3 regions of the Streptomyces sp. NPDC034111 genome follow, and region 1 is predicted to be linked to each of the others. Evidence: riboswitches for the same ligand, from Rfam matches in the RefSeq annotation. Region 1 holds a riboswitch; each other region holds the start of a gene.
The links. Region 1 has a riboswitch for S-adenosylmethionine ahead of ACZ55A_RS33370 (amino acid ABC transporter permease). Riboswitches for the same ligand answer to the same signal wherever they lie in the genome.
Positions count from the first base shown of each region.

Region 1 (3,266 bases):
CCGCGGAAGCGGATGAACTCAAGGTCGACGGGGCGGCCGTCGGCCAGATGCGTCAGCCGCTCCAGCATCAGCACCGCCGCGCCGCGCGGTGCCTGGAGCACGGCCGCCGAGTGCGCGTCGGCGTTGACCGCCTCCAGGGTGATCTCGGCGGTGCCGAGCGGCTGTCCGGTGAGCTCCTCCAGCAACCGGAAGATGTCGGTGTTCTCCAGATCGGCGCCGAGCAGCCGCGCGCCGATGTCCAGGGGGAGGTATGTGAGGTCCAGCGACAGCGGCAGCCCGCCGAGCCTGCGCAGCCGCTCCACGTACAGCACCTCGCTGCCGTCCGGCACCCCCAGCCGCTCCGCCACACAGCCGGGGGCCACGACCGGCCCGACGGTCCGGACCTCGTTGCTGACGCTCCCGTGTTCATGCAGCGTCTCGGCCAGGCCCTGCAGGCGGTTCAGCTCATGCGGGTACTTCTCGGCGGCCACCATCGTGCCCACCCCCGGCACCCGCTCCACCAGCCCCTCGGCGCGCAGCAGATCCAGCGCCTGGCGGACGGTGTTGCGGCTGGCCCGGTAGTCGGCGCACAGGGTCCCCTCGTGCGGCAGCGCCCCGTCCGGGAAGGCTCCGCCGAGCACCTGGTGCCGCAGCAGGTCCGCGAGCTGCCGTGCCTGGTCCGCGCGCAGCCGCCGGCGCCGCGCGGCGGCCGCGGTAGGGCTCGTCGGGTCGGCTCCGTGCTGTTGGCGGAGGCGTTGGGCGGAAGGCATGGCAGGGACCGTAACCGCGTTTGCCGACCAGGTGTGTTGCCAGAGTATTGCGCCATGCCGTATGGCCACGGCGGGGCTGTGACCTGCGTAGATGCGCGTATCTGGGGGAGATCCGCCACATCGGACGCCTGGTTCACCTGATGGCGCGATCGGCCGCGGTTCCGGTTCACGCCCGGACCTTGCCGGCATCCCACCAGGTTCGTCCCGACTCGGTTTGTCGTCCCAGAGGTCGGGCAGGCTTTGACAACCATGTCCGGGATCTGCCTAACTTACGCCGCAGATCGGTCATGAGTGTCAGCGAGAAGCCCTGGCTTGCTGACCGGCAACCCTCGCGCCGCGGTGGGGTGCCCCAGGTGACGACCGGACCGGATGCCTTTCGGTAAGCGCGAGGCCCCCATGGGGCTGGAACAGTGACGGTGACGGAATGTACGCAGCTTTCGGGACGGCCGCATGGCGGCGTCGCGGCTGCCTGCTGCTGTGCGCGAACCGGTCTGTCGATCTGCTCCGCGTCAACAGCGCACTGTGTACCGGCACCTGTACCTGCCGTGCCTACTGCCGAGGCTGACGGCTTTCTGAATCTCTGATGCCACCGCTGTCGCGGTGTGCGCCTTCCTGCCCAGCCCCCGTTCCGCGTGTCCCGTGCGCATCGTCACGCAGGGTCCTGACGGCTCTGCGGTGCCGTTGCCGCATCCGTGGTCCGGGGTGTCCGAATTCGCTGGAGCCCTCCATGAGTGAATCCCCTGGCGCTGTGGTATCCCGCGCCTCAGCGCCTCCTGGCGAGGAGACCCCCGAACCCTCCTCCGAGCCTCGTACCGCATGCCTCGCCGAGGCCGAACGGCCGGGCGACGACACCGCACCGCGGCCACTGGCGGCACAGCGGGTGCTGCCGCTGCGCAGACCAGGCCGGTGGATCGCCACGGCGATCGTGCTGGTGCTGGTCGCCCAGATCGCCCACGGACTGGTGACCAACCCCTTCTATCAGTGGGACCGGTTCCAGTACTGGTTCCTGCGCCCGACGATCCTCGACGGTTTGCTCATCACCCTCGAAGTGACGGCGTACAGCGCCGTGCTCGGTCTGCTCGGCGGCATCCTGGTCGCCCTGGGCAGGCTCTCCCGTAGCCCGGTGCTGTGGGCGGTCAGCTGGACCTACACATGGCTGTTCCGTTCGGTTCCGCTGATCGTGGTGCTGCTGTTCCTCTACAACTTCAGCGCGCTGTACAAGACACTGAGCCTCGGGGTTCCGTTCGGGCCCGCCTTCTTCACCTTCGACGAGTCCCGGCTCGCCACCGACATCGTCGTCGCGGTCGTCGGACTCAGCCTGAACGAGGCGGCGTACGCGTCCGAAGTGGTGCGGAGCGGCATCCTCGCGGTCGACCAGGGGCAGCACGAGGCGGCATTGGCACTCGGTCTGCCGAAGAGCTACCAGTTCACGAAGATCGTCTTCCCGCAGGCCCTGCGCTCCATCACCCCGAACTACGTCAATCTCTTGATCAATCTGATCAAGAGCACCTCGCTCGTCTTCTACGTGTCGCTGCTCGATCTGTTCGGTTCCGCGCAGAGCATGGGCAGCACCTACCCGGGTGACATCGTCCCGCTGTTGCTGGTCGCCACCGTCTGGTACCTGATCCTCACGAGTGCGGTCTCCGTCGTCCAGTTCTATGTCGAGCGGTACTTCTCCCGGGGCGCAACGCGCACCCTTCCGCCGACGCCGTTGCAGAAGCTGCGGACGGGGCTGCGTGATCTGCGGGCCCGAGCCCGGAGGGAGGCGGCGATATGACCACGGACACCACCGAGATCAGCGAGCCGACCGACACCACCGAGATACGCCCGGCTGCCGTCGAGGTCCACGATGTGCACAAGTGGTACGGCGCCCACCGGGTGCTGGACGGCGTCGAGTTGACCGTGCGGCCGGGCGAGGTCACCGTGATCCTCGGGCCGTCCGGGTCCGGCAAGTCCACCCTGCTGCGGGTGATCAACCACCTGGAGAAGCCGGAGGTCGGGTACGTCAGCGTGAACGGTGAGCTGATCGGCGTACGCCGGCACGGCGAGCGCCGTGAGGCGGGGGTCCCCCCGGCCGAAGGCCGGGGGAGGCTCAAGGAGCTGAGCGAACGGGTCATCCTGGGCCAGCGCAGCCGGATCGGCTTCGTCTTCCAGAACTTCAACCTCTTCCCGCACCTGACCGCGCTGGACAATGTGGCCGCCGCTCCCGTGGCCACCGGGAAGCTGACCAAGCCCGAGGCCCAGGAGCTGGCCCGCGAACTGCTCGGCCGGGTGGGCCTGGCCGACAAGGTCGGTGCCTATCCGCGCCAGCTGTCCGGCGGCCAGCAGCAGAGGGTTGCCATCGCCCGTGCCCTCGCCCTGCGGCCGGGGGTCATCCTCTTCGACGAACCCACCTCCGCGCTCGACCCCGAACTGGTCGGCGAGGTGCTGGCCGTCATCAAGGACCTGGCCACCAGCGGCACCACCCTCATCATCGTCACCCACGAGATCGGCTTCGCCCGTGAGGTCGCCGACCGG
Region 1 covers NZ_JBVIST010000023.1:110,754-114,019, reverse strand. The annotation lists gene ACZ55A_RS33375 (GntR family transcriptional regulator) at 1-749, opposite strand, end outside; SAM riboswitch class IV at 1,033-1,141, shown strand; gene ACZ55A_RS33370 (amino acid ABC transporter permease) at 1,477-2,526, shown strand; gene ACZ55A_RS33365 (amino acid ABC transporter ATP-binding protein) at 2,523-3,266, shown strand, end outside.

Region 2 (3,266 bases), on a different contig from region 1:
TCCCCTTCCTCTTCTTCCTCCCGCTGCGCTTCCCCGCCTGGATGGTGCTGCTGTTCTGGTTCTTCCTCCAGTGGCAGGCCGCACAGGACGACCCGCACGGTCCTGGCGTCGCCTACCTCGCGCATGTGGTCGGCTTCGTACTCGGCTTCCTGTACGCGTGGCTCCGGTACGGGAGGGATAGTGTGGGGGCCACCAGGGCGAACGACCGGGCGACCGAGGGAGAGAGCCAGCCGTGATCACGTCGATCGTGCTCATCAAGACCAGCGTGGACCAGATCCCGGAGATCGCCGAGAAGATCGCCGCGCTGGAGGGCGTCAGCGAGGTCTACTCGGTCACCGGCGCACACGACCTGATCGCCATGGTCCGGGTCGCCAAGCACGACGACCTCGCGGACGTCATCCCCGGCCGGATCAGCAAGATCCCCGGCGTCGCCTCGACGGAGACGCATATCGCGTTCCGGACGTACTCGCAGCATGATCTTGAGGCGGCATTTGCCATTGGGCTGGACGCCTAGCCCCCACGTTTTCGGCTGTCCCGCCGTGGTGGTTGTTCGCCGTTGCGCCTGCGGCGGGCCAGGTGGTTGTCGGGTGCGGTGACGGACCTCCGGGGCCTGGTGTGTGGACTGCTTCGCTTTACGTCCACACACCAGGCCCCTCCGACCCGTCCCCTCCCGTTGTGGGAAAGGAAAGGGCCGGTGGGGGTGCGGGGTCACGCCTGGAGCGGGGTCTCCCGTCAGGAAGACACGGAGGGGACACAACGGCCGTCCTCCGTACGGTAGTTCCAGCGGGCGCCGTCGGTGACCAGTTCCTTGACGGCGCTGAGGAAGCGGTCGACGTGCTCGTCGGGGGTGCCGGCGCCGAAGGAGACCCGGATGGCGTTCAGGGTGGGGGTCCCCCCGGACGAAGTCTGGGGGAGTTCGCCGGGGGCCGCGTCGGGGGCGCCGCACTCCCCCGGGTCCTGCGGGTTGCTGCCCAGGAGGGTGCGGACGAGCGGGTGCGCGCAGAACAGGCCGTCGCGGACGCCGATGCCGTACTCGGCGGAGAGGGCGGCCGCGAAGTGCGAACTGTTCCAGCCCTCGACGACGAAGGAGAGGACGCCGACGCGCGGCGCTTCGTCGCCGAAGAGGGAGAGGACGCGGACCTCGGGGACCTCGGCGAGGCCCTCGCGGACCCGGGCGATCAGCTCCTGCTCGCGGGCGACCAGGGTGTCGAAGCCGGCCTCGGTGAGCGCCTGGCAGGCGGAGGCGATGGCGTAGGCGCCGATGACGTTCGGCGAGCCGGCCTCGTGCCGGGCGGCGGTGGTGTGCCATTCGACGTCCACCCCGCCGTCGGTGAGCCGGGAGACCTTACGGCTGGCGCCGCCGCCCGCCAGGTACGGCTCGGCGCTCTGCAGCCAGTCCGCGCGGCCGGCCAGCACCCCGGCGCCGAACGGTGCGTACAGCTTGTGGCCGGAGAAAGCGACCCAGTCGACGTCCAGTTCCGCCAGGTCGACGGGGTGGTGCGGGGCGAGCTGCGCGGCGTCGAGGACGATCCGGGCGCCGTGGGCGTGGGCCGCGGCGGCCAGCTCCTGTACGGGCCAGAGCTCACCGGTCACATTGGACGCACCGGTGACACAGACCAGCGCCGGCCCGTAAGGCTCGCGCCCGGCCAGCGCCTTCTCCAGGGTGTCCACGGCCTGCTGAGGCGTACGCGGCGCGTTCAGGTACGTCACCGCGAGGTCGGCGCGCTGCTCCCAGGGCAGCAGGGACGCGTGGTGCTCGGTCTCGAAGACGAACACCCGGGTGTTCTGCGGGAGTACGGCGGCCAGGAGGTTGAGGGAGTCGGTCGTGGAGCGGGTGAAGACGACCTGGTCCTCGGCGCGACAGCCGAGGAAGTCGGCGATCGTGCGGCGGCTGTTCTCGAAGAGGTCGGTGGAGAGCTGCGAGAGGTATCCGGCGCCACGGTGCACGCTGCCGTAGTACGGGGCGTAGGCGGCCACGTCGTCCCAGACCCGCTGGAGCGCCGGTGCGCTGGCGGCGTAGTCCAGCGCGGCGTAGTCGACCTCGCCGCCGGTCACCAGGGGGACCAGGACGTCCCGGCCCAGAACCGGCAGCGGGGCACAGACGGAGGGGTCGGCGGCAACGGCGGAAACAGACATGGCGAACTCCCGTAAGAGGTAAGCGAATTCGCTGCGGCGCGGGTGCATGAGGGGGCGCGGAAATGCCCGGGGCCGAGAGGCGGTGGGGCCGCAGCGTGAAGGAAAAGGGTGCGGAAAAGGGGCCGTTGGGCCCTATCGCATTCGCTGATTCACGGAAGTTCTCCCTCGGGGACCAGGATCCCTGGCGAGGGATCCGCGCTTGCCGCAGACCTCGCTGCCTGCGGCCTGGTCATCACCCGGGGCACCCCGCCACGGAAGGAGGGTTGCCGGACAGCGGGCCGGGGCCTGTGTCGCTGTCACTCGTGACCTGCGCAGCATCATGCCACAAGAGCATTTACGCGCAAGGGCTCAGTCCATATGACGGACTGAGCCCTGCGTCACACGCTGCGTCACCGGGCGCTCAAACGTTGCTGGCCGCCACCCAGCGCTCCAGCGCCCGCTTGGCGGCGCCGGAGTCGAGCGAGGCGGCGGCCTTGTCGATACCGGCCCGGATCTGCTCCGCCAGGGGTGCGTCGGACGGCTCCAGGGCGACCAGGGCCGCCGCGGAGTTCAGCAGCACCGCGTCGCGCACCGGGCCGGTCTCGCCCTCCAGCAGACGGCGGGCGACATCGGCGTTGTACGAGGCGTCCGCGCCGCGCAGCGCCTCCACCGGGACGAGGGAGATGCCGACGTCGCGCGGGTCGAAGGCCTCCTCGCGCACCGTGCCGTCCCGCACGATCCACACCCGTGAGGTCGCGGTGGTGGTCAGCTCGTCGAGGCCGTCGTCGCCGCGGAAGACCAGTGCCGAGGAGCCGCGTTCGGCGAGCACCCCGGCCAGGATCGGCGCCATCCGGGCGTCCGCGACGCCGGTCGCCTGGGCACGGACCTTGGCGGGGTTGGTCAGCGGGCCCAGCACATTGAACGTCGTACGGATGCCGAGCTGGCCGCGGGCGTTGGCGACGTGCCGCAGCGCGGGGTGGAACTTCACGGCGAAGCAGAAGGTGATGCCCGCTTCCTGGGCGACCTCGGTGACCCGCTGCGGGGTGAGGTCGAGGTTGACGCCGAGCTTCTCCAGGACGTCGGAGGCGCCGCTGGCGGAGGACGCGGCGCGGTTTCCGTGCTTGACGACCTTGGCGCCGGTGCCGGCGACG
Region 2 covers NZ_JBVIST010000001.1:374,211-377,476, forward strand. The annotation lists gene ACZ55A_RS01675 (rhomboid family intramembrane serine protease) at 1-236, shown strand, start outside; gene ACZ55A_RS01680 (Lrp/AsnC family transcriptional regulator) at 233-514, shown strand; gene ACZ55A_RS01685 (aminotransferase class V-fold PLP-dependent enzyme) at 733-2,136, opposite strand; SAM riboswitch class IV at 2,327-2,444, opposite strand; gene trpD (anthranilate phosphoribosyltransferase) at 2,537-3,266, opposite strand, start outside.
Region 2: linked by a shared signal. The riboswitch ahead of ACZ55A_RS01685 (aminotransferase class V-fold PLP-dependent enzyme) and the one ahead of ACZ55A_RS33370 (amino acid ABC transporter permease) in region 1 are both predicted to bind S-adenosylmethionine.

Region 3 (3,266 bases), on a different contig from region 1:
CGGCTCCAGCGGTGTCTGGTAGAGCATGTGGTGGACGAACCACAGCACCGAGTTCGCGATGCCGTTGTAGGCCTCGGCATGCACCTGGGCCGGAATGTCCAGCATCCGGACGCGCTGCCCACCGGTGTCACCCGGGTCCAGCGCACCCCCGGTCCGCCGCACCGCCTCCCGGTCGCCGTCCCCCAGCGCGGCGCACACCCACACCGCGTCGGTCTCCGGCCCGATCGCCGACAGCCCGGACACCAGCCCCCCACCGCCCCGCTTGGCGACCAGCGCCCCGCCCTCCCCCAGGGCGTACGACACCGGCCCGCGGTTGGACGCGACAAGAACCTGGGCACCTGCCTGGACCACATTGCGCTCGGAGACCATGACGCGACATTAACCCGCAACAGATCCGTGCAAACGTACGGAGACGGGCCCTGGGCCCTGCCCGAGGACGACTGCGACGCCTGGGAGGGGAAGTCGGCGCGGCTCAGGCCGCGCGGCGGGCCGTGTACTCGGGGATTTCGGTCATCGGGGGGCGTTCCTCGGTGTCGACGTCCGTGGTGCGGGGGACGAAGCCGGTTTCGCCGCGGTCGAACTGGGTGAGCCGGGGACGGACCAAGTGGCCGCGGGTCAGGCGGAGTTGGGCGGTGCGGTAGATGGCGGCGGCCATTCGGCCGAGGGCCTGGCCGTCCTGGTGGCGGTGTTTGCGTACGCCGACGTCCACCTGGGCGAGGGCGTCCAGGCCGACGGTGTGCAGGGCGTCGACGAGCAGGCCGAGCTCGACGCCGTAGCCGACGGGGAAGGGCAGTCGCTCCAGGAGGGTGCGCCGGGCGGCGTACTCGCCGCCCAGGGGCTGGACGAAGCCGGCCAGCTGCGGCCAGTGGAGGTTGAGCAGGGGGCGGGCCACCAGCTCGGTGACCCGGCCGCCCTGGCCGGCGGCGGCGCCCTGGGCGCCGCCCGTCTCCAGCGGGCGGTCGTACATCGCCTTGACGAACTGGATGCCGGGGTCGGTCAGCAGCGGGCCGACGATCCCGGAGACGAAGGTGGCGGAGAATTCGCGCAGGTCGGCATCGACGAAGCAGATGATGTCGCCGGTGGTGACCAGAAGGGAGCGCCACAGCACCTCGCCCTTGCCGGGCAGTGCGGGCAGCCGGGGCAGGATGCTGTCGCGGTGCACGACCCGGGCGCCGGCCGCCGCCGCGACCTCGGCGGTGCGGTCGGTGGAGCCGGAGTCCAGCACCACCAGCTCGTCGACCAGGGGGGCGGCGTCGGTCATCAGCTCGGCGCGGATCGTGGCGACGATCGCGCCGACCGTGGCCTCCTCGTCGAGTGCGGGCAGTACGACGCTGACCGTACGGCCCGTCTGGCGCTTCGCCTCCAGCAGCTGCTCCAGCGGGCGGTCCGCGGCGGACCAGGAGCGGCTGCTCAGCCAGCGCTCCACCTCTTCCAGCACGTCTACGACTCCTCGGTGGCCGCCCGGGCGGCGGACGGTACGTGTTCCATCGGGTTGTGATCCATCTCGCGGTGCGGACGACTATCTCAACTGTCAGCCCCTTCGGTTACAGTCTTGAACAACGCGGATGACCGTCGCATGTCGGGGTCACCGCGCCATAAACGCCTGGGTTTCGGCCCAGCGCCATACCGCTCATCCAGAGGGGCAGAGGGATACGGCCCGTTGAAGCCCCGGCAACCCTCCAGCCGGTCTCCGCGTACAGCGCGCGAGGCTCCCGGCTAGGGAAGGTGCCAAATCCGTCTCGCGACGAGATGCGCCGCGAGGAAGATGAGGAGAAAGGGCCTCGCCTCCATGGCTGTGCACAGCACCGAAGTCACCGAAACCGCCGCGAACGCTCCCACCGTCGCCCTGGGCCCCGCCGTCGCGCTGTCCTGCCGGGAGTGTGGTGAGCGCTTCGATCTGGGTCCGATCTTCGCCTGCGCGAGCTGTTTCGGGCCGCTCGAAGTCGCCTACGACCTGCCGAGCGGCGACCCCGAGCGCCTGAAGAAGCAGATCGAGGCCGGTCCGGACAACATCTGGCGCTACGCACCGCTGCTGCCCGTCCCCGCCGACGTGGCCGACAAGCCGAACCTCAACCCCGGCTTCACCAAGCTCGTCAAGGCCGACCGGCTCGCCGCCGAGCTGGGCGTCACCGGCGGTCTCTACGTCAAGGACGACTCCGGCAACCCGACGCACTCCTTCAAGGACCGCGTCGTCGCGATCGCCGTCGAGGCCGCCCGTGCCTTCGGTTTCACGACCCTGTCCTGCTCCTCCACCGGCAACCTCGCCGGTGCGGTCGGCGCCGCGGCCCGCCGGGCCGGCTTCAAGTCCTGTGTCTTCATCCCGCACGACCTGGAGGCCGGCAAGGTCGTCATGGCCGCGGTCTACGGCGGTGACCTGGTCGGCATCGAGGGCAACTACGACGACGTCAACCGCTTCTGCTCGGAGCTCATCGGCGATCCGCTGGGCGAGGGCTGGGGCTTCGTCAACGTCAATCTGCGCCCCTACTACGGCGAGGGCTCCAAGACCCTGGCATACGAGATCTGTGAGCAGCTGGGCTGGCGGCTGCCGGACCAGATCGTCGTCCCGATCGCGTCCGGCTCGCAGCTGACGAAGATCGACAAGGGGCTCAAGGAGCTGATCGCCCTCGGCCTGGTCGAGGACAAGCCGTACAAGATCTTCGGTGCCCAGGCGGAGGGCTGCTCGCCGGTGTCGACGGCGTTCAAGGCCGGGCACGATGTGGTGCGCCCCCAGAAGCCGAACACCATCGCCAAGTCGCTGGCGATCGGCAACCCGGCCGACGGCCCGTATGTGCTGGACATCGCGCGCCGTACGGGCGGTGCGGTCGAGGACGTCAACGACGAGCAGGTGGTCGACGCGATCAAGCTGCTGGCGCGGACGGAGGGCATCTTCGCGGAGACCGCGGGCGGGGTGACCGTCGGCGTGACCAAGAAGCTGATCGAGGAGGGTCTGCTCGACCCGTCCCTGACCACCGTTGTCCTCAATACGGGTGACGGTCTCAAGACGCTGGACGCCGTTGCGCCGACCACCGGGCCCACGGCCACGATCCGGCCGAACCTGGATGCGTTCCGCGCGGCCGGCCTGGCCGGCTGAGCCGCAGCGCCCGAACCCGTAGACCCGTAACCCCTGTCCGGAAGGCAGAACCATGAGCGTCAAGGTCCGCATCCCCACCATCCTCCGTACGTACACCGGTGGCGAGGCCGAGGTCACCGCCGAGGGTGCGACCCTCTCCGAGGTGATCGCCGACCTGGAGAAGAACCACCAGGGC
Region 3 covers NZ_JBVIST010000003.1:427,501-430,766, reverse strand. The annotation lists gene ACZ55A_RS11265 (alpha,alpha-trehalose-phosphate synthase (UDP-forming)) at 1-369, opposite strand, end outside; gene ACZ55A_RS11260 (glucosyl-3-phosphoglycerate synthase) at 473-1,438, opposite strand; SAM riboswitch class I at 1,628-1,772, shown strand; gene thrC (threonine synthase) at 1,790-3,091, shown strand; gene ACZ55A_RS11250 (MoaD/ThiS family protein) at 3,144-3,266, shown strand, end outside.
Region 3: linked by a shared signal. The riboswitch ahead of thrC (threonine synthase) and the one ahead of ACZ55A_RS33370 (amino acid ABC transporter permease) in region 1 are both predicted to bind S-adenosylmethionine.